DNA from 4 places in the uncultured Martelella sp. genome. Region 3 is predicted to be linked to each of the others. Evidence: riboswitches for the same ligand, from Rfam matches in the RefSeq annotation. Region 3 holds a riboswitch; each other region holds the start of a gene.
The links. A riboswitch is a leader RNA that binds a small molecule or an ion and turns the genes downstream of it on or off. The one in region 3 is predicted to bind thiamine pyrophosphate.

Region 1 (3,394 bases), 1.2 Mb from region 3:
ACCGATTCGGAGGCCGATATGGGGCCAGTGGTCACCGCAGCGGCCCGCGACAAGGTTCTCGGCTATATCGATTCGGGCGTCGAAGAAGGTGCCGATCTTGTTGTCGATGGCCGCAGCCTGAAACTGCAGGGCTATGAAAACGGCTATTTCGTCGGCGCGACACTGTTCGACCGGGTCACCACCGATATGAAAATCTACAAGGAAGAGATTTTCGGTCCGGTTCTCTCCGTTGCCCGTGCTTCAAGCTATGACGAAGCGGCGCAGTGGATCAACGACCACGAATTCGGCAATGGCACGGCAATCTTCACCCGCGATGGCGATGCCGCGCGCGAATTCGCCCACAAGATCAGGGTCGGCATGGTCGGCATCAATGTGCCGATCCCGGTCCCGATGGCATTTCATTCCTTCGGCGGCTGGAAGGCGTCGCTGTTCGGCGATCACCACATGCACGGGCCGGAAGGCGTGCGCTTCTACACCCGGATGAAGACCATCACCAGCCGCTGGCCCAAGGGCATCCGCTCGGGCGCGGAATTCTCCATGCCGACGATGAAATAAGCCTCGACGCAGGACCGTCATGATGTCCCCCACCCCGGCAGGGCGACCTGCCGGGGTTTTTCGTTGCGGCGGTCTGGTTGTCTTCGACGTCCGCAAACAGGCGTCATCCAAACGCGTAATTTCGACAAAATCATCCTTTAGTTGCATTTACCCCCTTTCGTCACGACTAAGGAGAACGACGGATGGACAAGATCGATTTTCGCTTCGAAGACAAGGTTGCCACGATTACAATCGATAACCCGTGTACCCGCAACGCCTTCGATGCGGAGATGTCGAAGGCCGTGATCTCCTGCCTCGAACAGGCCGAGAAACTGGGCGTGCGGGTCGTGGTGATCAAGGCTCAGACCTCGCACGGCATCTTCTCCGCAGGCCATGACCTGAATGAATACAGACCTGACGATGACCTTGCGGATGATCCGATATTTGCCATGTTCGAGGCGATTTACGCCTCCCCGCTTCCGGTGATCGCCCAGGTCGAAGGCACGGTCTATGCCGGTGCGCTCTGGCTGCTGCTGGCCGCCGATCTTGTCTATGCGCTCAAGACCGCAAGTGTCGTCATGACCGCAAACAGGCTGGGCATCCCCTTCAATCCGAAAGATTACAGCCGGTTTCTGTCGGTTGCCGGCCTTCATTCCATCAAGGAACTGTTTCTGACGGCCGCTCCGATGAATGCAGAGGATGCTCGCTGTGCCGGTATCTTCAACGATATTTTCGAAACACCGGTGGCCCTCGACCGGCGTATCGGCGCGGTGGCGAACCGCATTGCCCGCTGCACCCCCCAAGGCATTGCCAACACCAAGCTGCAACTCAACCAGCTGGCCAGCGCCGTACCGCTGAGCGATGAACAGACAGCCGGCATCGCCTGCAAGCGCGCGGAACTGCTGAAAGATCCCGCACTTCTCATCCGCACGCAAACACTGATGACCCATCTTCACGGGGCTTCGGGCAAAAAACGCGGCCCACTCCCCCATCCCACACAGATACGCGACAGATGACTGTATCCGCAGGGATTTTGCGGTGAACCAAAGGCGACAATAAAAATTCCCCTCGACCTGCAACGCCCCTTATCGGGGCGCTTTTTTCTGATATAACAACGCCATCAAGAGCGACGGGGGCGTCCGCTGCAGCGGGCTGAGAAGCACCCTTGGAACCTGATCCGGATCATACCGGCGGAGGGAGTCACTCGGGCCTTCCGTTGTTCTGGTCCGTCCGGCTTTTCCGCCACAACTGAAAGGGAAACCGGAATGACAGACACCGCGACCATTCTCACCGAAATGCGCGAAAAGGCGCCGTTGGTGCAGTGCATCACCAATTACGTGGCGATGAATGTCGCCGCCAATGTGCTGCTTTCGGCCGGCGCCTCCCCGGCCATGGTGCATTGCGAGGAAGAAGCCGGCGAATTCGCCGGACTGGCCTCCGCTCTCACCGTCAATATCGGCACCCTGTCACCGCTGTGGATCGGCGGCATGAAGGCCGCTATCGACGGCGCTACGGCCAAGGGCACACCCTGGGTTTTTGATCCTGTTGCCCATTTTGCAACGGATTTTCGCAGAAAGGCCGCCCGCGAACTGCTTGAGCGCGGACCGACGATCCTGCGCGGCAACGCGTCTGAAATCCTCGCCTTTTCCGGCGCGACAGGCGGCGGCAAGGGCGTGGATGCCGGTGACAGCGTGGAAGCGGCCGAGGAAACCGCCCGCCGGCTGGCGTCCGAGCGCACCATGGTGGTGGCCGTCACTGGTGAAAACGACTTTGTCACCGATGGCACCCGCAGCGCACGCATTCACGGCGGCTCCCCGATCATGCCGAAGGTGACGGCGCTCGGCTGCGCGCTGACCTGCCTTGTCGGCGCCTTTGCAGGCGCCCGGCCGGACGATCCGTTTTCTGCAACCGTGGCCGCCCTTTCCTTCTATGCCGTCGCCGGCAGCCATGCGCATGACATCGCTGAGGGCCCCGGCACATTCGCTGTCCATTTTCTCGATCAGCTCGCATCGCTGACGCCGGCGGAACTTGAAGCCGAGGCAAGGATTACACTTTCATGAGACCGGTTTTCGACCTTTCGCTTTATCTCGTGCTTGATCCCGTGCTTTGCAGCACCCTCGGCATGACAGAAACGACCCGGCAGGCCGTGCGCGGAGGCGCCACCATGGTCCAGCTTCGGATGAAGGACGCCACCACATCCGAACGGATTGCAGCCGGACGCAAGCTGCAGCAGGTTCTGGCCGGCACGGATGCCCGCCTGATCGTCAATGACGATGTCGAAGCAGCAATCGCGCTTGGCGCAGACGGTGTCCATGTCGGCCAGTCGGACGACGACCCGGTGGCCGTGCGCGCGAAAATCGGGCCCGACATGCTGCTCGGTCTTTCGATCGACAGCCTTGAGGCCGCACGGTGTTTCAACCCGGCCCCGCTGGATTATATCGGCGCAGGCCCGGTTTTCGCGACCGGTACAAAACCCGGCCATGCCGCTCCGCTCGGATTTGACGGGCTTGCCGAAGTGGCAGGGCGGTCCGGCCTGCCGGTCGTGGCCATCGGCGGGTTGAAAGCCGAGCACATACCGGCCACATTTCAGGCCGGTGCAGATGGCATCGCCGTCGTCTCGGCGATCTGCGGACAACCCGATCCCCATCACGCAGCGGTGGCCCTTTCAGCGGCCATCGGGAAGGCAAAGACATGATTGCGAATATACTTTCAATCGCCGGTTCCGACCCGTCAGGCGGCGCCGGCATTCAGGCCGACCTCAAGACCTTTTCCGCACGCGGCACCTATGGCATGGCGGCCATGACGGCGCTGACGGCGCAAAACACCAGGGGCGTCACCGGCGTGCACGAGGTGCCCTCAG
Region 2 (3,394 bases), 700 kb from region 3:
ATCTTGTAGGTGATCACCCCGGTCTTGACGTCATCGCGGTCGGGCAGGCCGAGATGTTCCTTCGGCGTCACATAGCAGAGCATCGCCGTGCCGAACCAGCCGATCATCGCCGCGCCGATGCCGGAGGTGATGTGGTCGTAACCCGGCGCGATATCCGTGGTCAGCGGCCCGAGCGTATAAAATGGCGCCTCGCCGCAGGCCGCAAGCTGCTTGTCCATGTTCGCCTTGATCTTGTGCATCGGCACGTGGCCGGGGCCCTCGATCATCACCTGGCAGTCTTTCGCCCAGGCGATCTGCGTCAGTTCGCCCAGCGTTTCCAGTTCGGCGAATTGCGCCTCGTCATTGGCATCGGCAATCGAGCCGGGGCGCAGGCCATCGCCGAGCGAGAACGACACGTCATAGGCGCGGGCGATATCGCAGATCTCGTCGAAATGCTCGTAGAGGAAGCTCTCGCGATGATGATGAAGGCACCATTTGGCCATGATCGAGCCGCCGCGCGAGACGATGCCGGTCACCCGGCCCACCGTCATCGGGATCATATGCAGCCGTACGCCTGCATGGATGGTGAAATAGTCCACGCCCTGCTCGGCCTGCTCGATCAACGTGTCGCGAAACACCTCCCAGCTTAACTCTTCGGCAATGCCGCCAACCTTTTCCAGCGCCTGATAGAGCGGCACCGTGCCGATCGGAACCGGCGCATTGCGGATGATCCAGTCGCGGATATTGTGGATATTGCGGCCGGTGGACAGGTCCATCACCGTATCGGCGCCCCAGCGCGTGGCCCAGACCATCTTTTCCACTTCCTCGGCCATGGATGAAGTCACGGCGGAATTACCGATATTGGCGTTGATCTTCACCAGAAAATTCCGGCCGATCGCCATCGGCTCGGCCTCGGGGTGGTTGATATTGGCCGGGATGATCGCCCTGCCCTTCGCCACCTCGTCGCGGACGAATTCGGGCGTGATGAAATCGGGGATTTCCGCGCCAAAACTCTCGCCATCGCGCATCAAGGCCTGTTTCGCCGCCTTTCGCCCGAGATTTTCGCGGATGGCCACAAACTCCATTTCAGGCGTGACGATGCCGGCGCGGGCATAGGCCATCTGGGTCACCGCCTTGCCATCCCTGGCCCGGCGCGGCTGATGGCGCACGGGAAATTCCGGCACCAGCCGCTTGCCTTCGGCAAAGCCATTATCCTCCGGCTTCACATGGCGTCCGTCATAGGCGTGCGTGTCGCCGCGCGCGGCAACCCAGCCCTCGCGCAGGCGCGGCAGGCCGCTTTCGATGGCGATATCGGCCTGCGGATCGGTATAGGGGCCGGAGCTGTCATAGACCGTGACGGGCGGCTCGCCGGCGCTTGGGTGCACGTCGATCTCGCGCATCGGGATGCGGATATCGGGATGCAGCATGCCCTTGTGCCAGACGCGGCGGGATGCCGGCAGCGGGCCTGTGGTGACGGTCGGAGAAATATCTTTCATCGGTCGGAGCCTCCATAGCTCTTGGCGTTGGAGACCCAGTTCGACGTTGAATGGAGGAGGCCGCGCATATTGCGCCTGAAAGGAACAGCGGGCCTTATCCCGCGCAGCCGATGCACCATCCCTACGCCAGTGTGAACTGGATCAGGTTCATCGGGTCACTGCGCCGCATAAGCCAGCAGTATCTCAGCCCCTTGTCGGGACCCCCCGGGTGAGCGCGCCAAAATTGCGCCGGATGCGCGAGCTTGTCAACGCCTGCTGCGAAAAACGGTATATACCTGATTTTCGAATTTATGACTTTTATAAATTTCGTTTTTCGGAATGGATAATCGGCCTTAGGCTTGCGCGCATGCCCGATCAGAACGCGCCCGCACCGCAAAGCAGACCGACAGGTTTCATCGGCCTCGGCACGATGGGAACGCCCATGGCACTGAACCTCGTTCAGGCCGGTATGCCGGTTATCGTGTGGAACCGGACGCCGGAACGCTGCATGCCTCTGGAAAAGGCCGGCGCCGCCGTTGCGCCAACGGCAGGCGACCTGTTTTCCCGGTGCGAAACCGTGCTTCTGATGCTCGAAAACGAACGCGCCACAGATGCCGTCCTCGGGCGTGGAACGGACCGCTTCGCCGAACGGGTCGGCGGTCATTGCATCGTTTCGATGGGCACCGTCTCGGCGGCGTATTCCCGAACACTCTCTGATGAAATCACAGCCGCCGGCGGCCATTATGTGGAAGCGCCGGTCTCCGGTTCGCGCAAACCGGCCGAAGCCGGACAGCTTGTCGGCATGCTCGCGGGCGCGCCGGAGGATATGAAACGTCTGCACAGCCTTCTCGCGCCGGTCTGCAAGCAGGTTTTCGAGTGCGGCGCGGTCCCTGCGGCGCTGCAGATGAAGCTCGCGGTCAACGCCTTCCTGATCACCATGGTCACGGGGCTTGCGGAATCCGGGCACTTCGCGGCGCGGCACGGGCTCGACATGGACAAGTTTGCCGAAATCCTGAATGCCGGACCGATGGCGAGCGACGTCTCGAAGGTCAAGATCGACAAGCTCCGCCACCGCAATTTCACTCGTCAGGCCGGAATTTCCGATGTGCTGAAAAACAGCCGGCTGGTGGCTGACGCGGCGCGTTCGGCAGGCACCGCCTTTCCGCTGATGGAGGCGTGTGTGGCGCTCTACGCGGAAACGGAAGCCTTGGGGAACCCGGAGGACGACATGATCGCCGTTATCCGGGCATTCGAGGCGCGCGCCGACCACTCCGGCTCTTGATCTGCCTGTCGCCGCGCGCCACTCTGCGACTGCCCGTACGGCGCCCGCCGGAAAACCTTGAGGATAAAACCATGCTGATCGCCCACCTCTCCGATCCCCACCTTCGCGCCAAAGGCGCGCTTTATCAGGGACTGGTCGATTCGAACGCCATGTTCGATCTCGCGCTCGATACACTTCTGGCGCTGCGCCCGACGCCCGATCTGGTGGTCATCGGTGGCGATCTTGTCGATGGCGGCACGGAAGCCGAATACGAGACGGTGCGAACCGCCCTGCAACGCCTTGACCAGCCTGTCTTCGTGATCCCCGGAAACCATGACGATCGCGAAACCTTCCGCCGTTGTCTTCGTGACCTTGTTCGGCTTCCCGATGAAGGACCGCTGCATTTCGACACGCACGCGCAATGGCCCGTCAGGGTGATCGGCTTCGATGTGACGGTCCCCGGGCAACACTATGGCGAGATCACCGAGGCGTCACTCGCATGGCTGGAGCAGAGACTGACCGAACGCCCGGATCAGCCGACAATGCTCTTGATGCACCAGCCGCCCGTCGACAGCGGCATCGGCTTCATCGATACCTACAAATGTTTCGGCGGCGACCGACTGGCGGCACTGGTCGGCCGGCATGACAATGTGGAGCGCGTGTTGTGCGGTCACATTCA
Region 3 (3,394 bases):
CCGAAAGCGGCAACGGTTGAGGCGATCATGCCGGATACGCGGTCAACGGCCAGCTGAAAGGCAAACGGTCCGGCCGAACCGATGAGAAGGCCGATGGCCGCCGCTTCGGTCGCGGTCTGCCGGAAAACCGAAAAAAGCGCTGTCCGGCGCGTTTTCGAAAAAGCCGCAAGTGCAAGCGCATAGATGGCCGCAAGGGCTGCCGCCTCGGTGGTGGTGACGATGCCGATGCGGATGCCGGCAACCACGATGACGCCGAGCCCGAAGGCGGGGACCGCTGCCAGCAGGGATCGCCGGCGTTCGCCCCTGGCCGCCGGTCTGCTGCCGGGCAGATTGCGGGTCGTGAGGTAAATGGCGATGGAGAGAGCCGCCGCCATCACCAGCCCCGCAAACAGCCCGCCGAGAAGCAGCGCGCCCACGGAAAGGTCGGTCGCGGCCGCCAGGATCAGGAAGGCGATTGACGGCGGGATGATGTTGTCGAGCACCGACGAGGCGGCAATGATCGCGCCGGAGCGGGCCGGCGGATAGCCATGGCGCACCAGTTCCGGGTGAAAGGTGGTGGCGGAAAACACGGCATTGGCGACCGACGAGCCGGAGGCCCCGGAAAACAGCGTGCCGGTGGCCAGCACCGTCTGCGCCAGCCCCCCGCGCCGGTGGCCGACCAGTGAGGCGGCGAAGGCCACAAGGTGCGTTGCCGCGCCCGAGGCGGAAAGGGCTGCCCCCGTCAGCAAAAAGAACGGAATGGCGAGCAACAGAAAGTGGGACATGCCGGAAACGGTCGTGGTGACGATGGTTTCCGTTCCAAGATTGCCGCCGAAGGGAATGGCGATCATCGCCGCCGCGATGAAGGCGTGGGCAAGCGGTGCGGCGGCGACAAGGCCGACCGCCGCCGCTATCGCGATCGCAATGCTCGCAGGCAGGGCGGTTGTGACGGTGACGTGCAGGCAGGCGTAATAGACTGCGGATGCGAGGGTCGCGGATGCGGCAAGCGGCAGAGCCTGCCGTTCGCCGATGCGACGAAGAACCAGAATGATCGCGAGAAGACCGCCGCCTGCGCCGGTCACCGCAAAACGCACCCATTCGGGAAGGCCGAGTGCCGGCGATGTGCCGCCGATGAGGTTCACGACGCGCGTGCTGCCGAAAATCAGCACAAGAGCCGCCAGCAGGCTGAACGCATCGGCAATGATGCCGGCCAGTTTTTTGGCAGCCGGGCCGAAAGGCAGATCAAGCCGCATGGAAAGCGGGCCGGACAGCACAAGCGGTGCGGCAAGGGCAATCAGCGCCACATTCAGCCAGATGCCGAGATCTTCCGTTCCGATAACGCCGGTGTGAAACAGATAGCGCAGAACCACGCTGGTCAGCACCACGGCGAGCATCACCGCCAGCACGGTGGCGGCGACCATCGCGAGTGCCGTTTCCAGCCGCGTGGCAAGCTGTGCTGCCCGGGCGTGCAGCGTGCCGGGCTTTTCCGTCATTGTGCCGGGGGTGCGATGGCCGTGTCTACGCTGCGGCGGAGTTCACGGGTTGCGGCTGAAACGTCGGGTGCGTGGAAAATCGCGGAAATCACCGCAATGCCGTCGGCGCCTTCGGCCATCAGCCGTGGCACGTCTTCAAGCTTGATACCGGCAATCGCGCCAACCGGCAGGTCGGGCCGCGCCCGTTTGAGGCCGCGGCGCAGCGCACGAAAGCCGTTGAGGCCCACCGGAGGATCCATATTGATCTTGGAAAGCGTCTGGAAAACACCGCCGATACAGGCGTAATCGACCGGTGCGGCCGCCGCCCTGGCGCCATCGGAGGCGTTCTTGACCGTGAGCCCGATAATGGCGTCCGGGCCAAGCAGCTTCCGGGCGATCTCCGCCGGCATGTCGTCGCTGCCCAGATGCACCCCGTCGGCCTCGGCCGCAAGGGCCACGTCGATCCGGTCATTGACGACGAAGGGCACGCCGGTGGGCACAAGCGCCGCGCGGATTTGAACGGCGCGTTCGACCATCTGACGGGTTTTGGCGAATTTGTCGCGATACTGGATCAGCGTTGCGCCGTTTTCGGCGGCAAGCCGCGCCAACTCCGCCAGCGGCGCGGCCTCAACCAGACCGGCATCGACAATGGCGTTCAGGCGATAGTCGACCGTTCTCATGGCCGTGCCCCGGCAAGAGTTCCCGGCGGGCAGATGTTACGAATGTCCAACGGCATAGAAAGCGCTCCACGATCATACGAAGACCGGGCAGCGGCGCGGGCGCGAAAACAGGGAAGGCAACCATTTTCCGTTCCTACGCCGGTATGACCCGGATCAGGTTCAAGGGTCCGGCGCATTGCCATCTCAGCATCGGATGATGCTCCCCTCGGAATTTCCGTGATTCTGTCGGGCTTTGCGCCCCCTGTCAACAGGCTTCAGGCAGCGCCGAACGCGGCTTGCCGGAAACCGGACAGGTCTGTGAGCACGGTGTCGGCGCCTGCGCTCTGAAGCCGTTCGGCATGAAGCGGCCTTATGCCTTCAAGGTGGCCGCCGCCGACAAAGCCGACACAGCGCATCCCGGCGCGGCCGGCGGCAATGACGCCGGCAATCGAGTCTTCAAGCACGACACAGTCGCCGGCCTGCGCGTCGCTCTGTTCGGCGGCGTACAGAAAAACGTCGGGCGCGGGCTTGCCGTGTTCGACCGATTCCGCACTGAAAGCGCGGCCGCGGAAACGGTCGGCAAAGCCGATACACTCAAGCGCCACACCCAGCCGTTTGTAGGAGCCGCCGGACGCGATGCAGTAGCCGATGCCGGCTGCATCCAGACTGTCGAGCATGTCCGCGGCACCCGTCATCGGCTGCAGTTCGCGGGCGTAGCGGTCAAACAGCCGCGCATACCAGTCCTTCTGAAACGCGGGCTCAACCGGCTTGCCGGTGCTGTTTTCGACAAAGGCGGTGATCTGTTTGATCGAGGCGCCGAGAAACTTCTCGACCAGCGTATCCCAGTCGACCGTTATTCCGTATTCTTCAAGTGAGGTCTGGAGTTCGGCGAGCGCGATGATTTCGCTGTTGGCGAGCACACCGTCGAAATCGAAAATAACTGTTTTCTTCATGAGGTCCTGGCCAGAATGCGTTCGGCGGTGATGTCGTCGGTCACAAGCGTGGTAACGAGCCCGCGGCGGATGGCGGCGATGATGACGTCGACCTTGTGTGTGCCGGCTGCGGCAAGCACCCGCTCGGGAACCTTCTCAAGCGCATCAAGCCGGATGCCGACGGCACAGTCATTGATGAAGTGGTCGACCTCCCGGCCGTTGTGATCGATAAAATGGCCGACGATATCGCCGACCGCGCCTTTTTCGGAAAGGGTCGCCGGTGTGACACTGGACGGCAGTCCGGTGTTCATCAAAACGGACCTGTCGGACAGGTCGCCGGCAACCAGAACGG
Region 4 (3,394 bases), 1.0 Mb from region 3:
TCGATGATCCGGTTGCCGATCATCTCCACCACATCATCATCAAGCGCCACGGGATCGGCCGCAACGGTTGCGATCTTCCAGGCCAGCTGGTCTTCGCGTTTCAGGTTTTCCGATGATTTGTGGGTGCGCACCGTGTGCTCGTGCATGACATCTCCTCCCGCTTAATGCCACCGCCGTTTTGTTCCAATAGGCGTCAATTGTCCATTGGCGGCAATGCAGCCATTAGTCTTAGGCATTTTGGCGGTCTCACGCAAAACGGCCCGCTTGCGGCGGGCCGTTTATCATCGTGCGGTGCGGGCAGATCAGCCTGCGGCAACGGTGCGTTGCTCGATTTCCTCCAGCGTGACGCCCTTGGTCTCCGGCGCTACCGCAATGGCATAGAAAATGCCGATCACGCAGAAACCGGTGAAGATCGCGAAGGTCCCGACAATGCCGATGCCCGCCAGAAGCTCGGGGAAGAGCAGGGCGACGACGAAGTTGAAGAACCAGTTGGCGACAGAGGCCAGCGCCATGCCGCGCGGACGCAGCCTCAAGGGAAACAGCTCCGCCATGTAAAGCCACGGCAGCGGGCCGAGGCTGACGGCAAAGAAGGCGATGAAGGCGAAGATCCCGATCATTGCCAGATAAGGCGTCGCGGCGATGTTGATCATGGTTGCAACCGTCACCAGCGCCATGGCCGCGGATGTTCCGATAAAGCCCATGATCAGCAATTTGCGCCGTCCCATGGATTCAACGAGATACATGGCGACGACCGTCAGCGCGACATTGACAACGCCGATGCCGACGGTCGCCAGAAGATCGGTCGTGGTGCCGGAAAAGCCGGCATTCTTGAAAATTTCCGGGGCGTAATAAATGATCGCATTGATGCCGGAGAGCTGCTGAAGCACGAACACGATCATCGCGAAACTGGTAATCGGCAGAATGCCCTTTTTCAGAAATGTGCTCCAGGATGGCTTTGCTTCCTCGTCCTTCGCGCTTTCCTTGATTTCGGCGATGATCCCGTCAATCTCGGCGTCGGAGGATTCCGGCTGCAGTTTGGCGATGATGTCGCGTGCCTTGTCGGCGTTGGAATTCAGCGTCAGCCAGCGCGGGGTCTCCGGCGAAAGCAGAATGCCGACGAGGGCAATGATCGACGGGAAAACGCCGACGCCGATCATCCAGCGCCAGTCGCCGGAACCACCGAAGGCTGCATCCGACATGTAGGAGACCATGATGCCGATGGTGATCATCAGCTGGAAGGCGGAGACGATGGTGCCGCGAATGCGCGCCGGCGCCACTTCCGCCAGAAACATCGGGGCCGTCATGGCCGATGCGCCGATGCCGACGCCGATCAGAAGGCGCGCCAGCGTCAGGATGTACTGGTTGAAGGCAAGCGCCGAAATCAGCGAGCCGACCAGAAAGATCACGGCGCCGAGGATCAGCATCGGCTTTCGCCCGTAGCGATCGGTGGTGACCATGGCGACGATCGTGCCGCCAACCGCGCCGAGCGGAACGGCGGATGTGATCACCCCTTCCATGAAGGGCGTGATGGTGAAATCCTGTTTGATGAACGGCAATGCGCCGGAGATCACGCCCTGGTCAAAACCGAAGAGCATGCCGAACAGTGCCGCCACGATGACGATGGCGATAAGCATTGGTTTCCTCCGCATTCCAAAGGCGTTGCCGGGTTTCCGGGACGCCGTTCAGCTTTCTTCCTTCACCGAACCCTTATACCAAGAGTCAATGATTAGAACGCATATGACCGGAGCGATTTTGAAAGCCGGCTAGGCGAAAACCGCAGTCGTAGCCATAGCTACGGCGAGGATTTTCAACGACGCGGGCTTTCAAAAGCGCCCGGCCCTGAAAGGGTGCGGCTGGAATGGCCACCGAGGGCGTCAAAATCCTCGCGCGATGCTTGAGCATCGCTCTGCGGTATTTTCCTACTCGGACGACCATTCCAGCGCGCATCATATGAGTCCTAATCATTAACTCTTGGTATTAGTCTGTTTTTGTGAACGGTAGCTGAAAATTTTGCTTTTCGCCAATCTTTAGGGCAACTTTAGGATGTAATACGTGTAATTAACTCAATTCGGTTGATTTCCTGTCGCCGAAGCATTTGTCGGCGCCCCTTGACCGGGCCGGCCGACGTGGTCATAGATATGCCCATCCGAGGGGTGCGATCTTCGTGGAAGATGCTGAGATGGCGTTTGCCGAACCCTTGAACCTGATCCGGGTCATGCCGGCGTAGGAACGGAGTTTGGTGTTGAGCGACACGCCCAGAATATCAGCCTGTTTTGTTACGTCCGCTGCCCGGCTGTACCGGGGAGAGGGGTGTTGAAGCAGAGCCTTTATGCGGTTTTCCGATTTTGTCTGGTGGTTTGCGCCCTGATCCTGCTCTGGCAGGCGGTGGTCATGGTGTTCGAGCTGCCGCGCTATATCCTGCCCGCCCCGCTTTCCGTCGCGGTCAGGCTGTGGAGCGGACACGCCTATCTGTTTGCCGAAGCGCTGGTCACGCTGCGTGAGATCATCGCAGGCTTTGCCGCCGGTGCGTTGTTCGGCGCCGGTGCGGCCTTTCTGCTTGCGGGCTTTCCCCGTTTCGGCCGGCTGGTCTGGCCTGCGCTGGTGGTGCTGCAATCCTTCCCCGTGTTCGTCATCGCGCCCATGCTGGTGCTCTGGTTCGGCTTCGGCATCGCGTCCAAGGTGGTGATGACGACGATCATCGTGTTCTTTCCGGTCGCCTCCAATTTTGCCGACGGCCTTGCCCGTACCGACAGCGCCATCGTCAAGGCCGCGCATCTCGATGGCGCCGGCCACTGGCAACTTCTCGTCCTCATCAGGCTTCCGCTGGCCATGCCGCAGCTATTCTCCGGCCTGCGCATTGCCGCACCGCTTGCGCCGCTGGGCGCGGTCGTCGGCGAATGGGTTGGCGCTGCCGGCGGTCTCGGCTTCGTCATGGTGCAGGCCAATGCCCGCATGCAGGGCGAGACTGTGTTTGCGGCCATGCTGATCCTGGCGCTGGAAGCCGTTCTGTTTCGAAAGGCGGTGGATCTCGCCGCTCCCTTTTTCACCCGCTGGTCGCCACAGCCATGAGCGGCCGGTCTGTCCTGACAAGGAGGAATGAATGCTCAAGAAACTGACCCTGATTGCCGCGCTGACATTGTTGCCCGGCATGGCCGCTGCCAATGACAAGCTCGATGTCATTCTCGAATGGTATGTGAACCCGGACCACGCGCCGCTGGTGGTCGCCCAGCAGCAGGGCTATTTCGAAGACGAAGAACTGGATGTGACGCTGGTGCCGCCGGCCGATCCGTCCATGGTGCCACGCATGGTTGCCGCCGGGCGCGCCGATATCGGCGTTCACTACCAGCCGAACCTCTATCTCGACCACGCCGCAGGCATCGACATCAAGCGTTTC

Region 1: it holds a riboswitch for thiamine pyrophosphate, as region 3 does, so the genes downstream of both, thiM (hydroxyethylthiazole kinase) here and thiE (thiamine phosphate synthase) in region 3, are expected to answer to the same signal.
Region 2: it holds a riboswitch for thiamine pyrophosphate, as region 3 does, so the genes downstream of both, thiC (phosphomethylpyrimidine synthase ThiC) here and thiE (thiamine phosphate synthase) in region 3, are expected to answer to the same signal.
Region 4: it holds a riboswitch for thiamine pyrophosphate, as region 3 does, so the genes downstream of both, ACHZCU_RS05435 (ABC transporter permease) here and thiE (thiamine phosphate synthase) in region 3, are expected to answer to the same signal.

What each region holds. Positions count from the first base shown of each region.
Region 1 covers NZ_CAXXFM010000001.1:3,337,559-3,340,952, reverse strand. Annotated here, with positions in the region: gene ACHZCU_RS15525 (CoA-acylating methylmalonate-semialdehyde dehydrogenase) at 1-555, shown strand, start outside; gene ACHZCU_RS15520 (enoyl-CoA hydratase-related protein) at 738-1,550, shown strand; TPP riboswitch at 1,656-1,750, shown strand; gene thiM (hydroxyethylthiazole kinase) at 1,800-2,594, shown strand; gene thiE (thiamine phosphate synthase) at 2,591-3,229, shown strand; gene thiD (bifunctional hydroxymethylpyrimidine kinase/phosphomethylpyrimidine kinase) at 3,226-3,394, shown strand, end outside.
Region 2 covers NZ_CAXXFM010000001.1:2,857,105-2,860,498, reverse strand. Annotated here, with positions in the region: gene thiC (phosphomethylpyrimidine synthase ThiC) at 1-1,475, opposite strand, end outside; TPP riboswitch at 1,576-1,692, opposite strand; gene ACHZCU_RS13370 (NAD(P)-dependent oxidoreductase) at 1,822-2,736, shown strand; gene ACHZCU_RS13365 (phosphodiesterase) at 2,808-3,394, shown strand, end outside.
Region 3 covers NZ_CAXXFM010000001.1:2,152,750-2,156,143, forward strand. Annotated here, with positions in the region: gene ACHZCU_RS10130 (TRAP transporter large permease subunit) at 1-1,472, opposite strand, end outside; gene thiE (thiamine phosphate synthase) at 1,469-2,131, opposite strand; TPP riboswitch at 2,245-2,347, opposite strand; gene ACHZCU_RS10140 (HAD family phosphatase) at 2,386-3,063, opposite strand; gene ACHZCU_RS10145 (sugar-binding transcriptional regulator) at 3,060-3,394, opposite strand, start outside.
Region 4 covers NZ_CAXXFM010000001.1:1,130,810-1,134,203, reverse strand. Annotated here, with positions in the region: gene ACHZCU_RS05445 (MmgE/PrpD family protein) at 1-146, opposite strand, end outside; gene ACHZCU_RS05440 (sugar porter family MFS transporter) at 303-1,634, opposite strand; TPP riboswitch at 2,140-2,247, shown strand; gene ACHZCU_RS05435 (ABC transporter permease) at 2,314-3,069, shown strand; gene ACHZCU_RS05430 (ABC transporter substrate-binding protein) at 3,101-3,394, shown strand, end outside.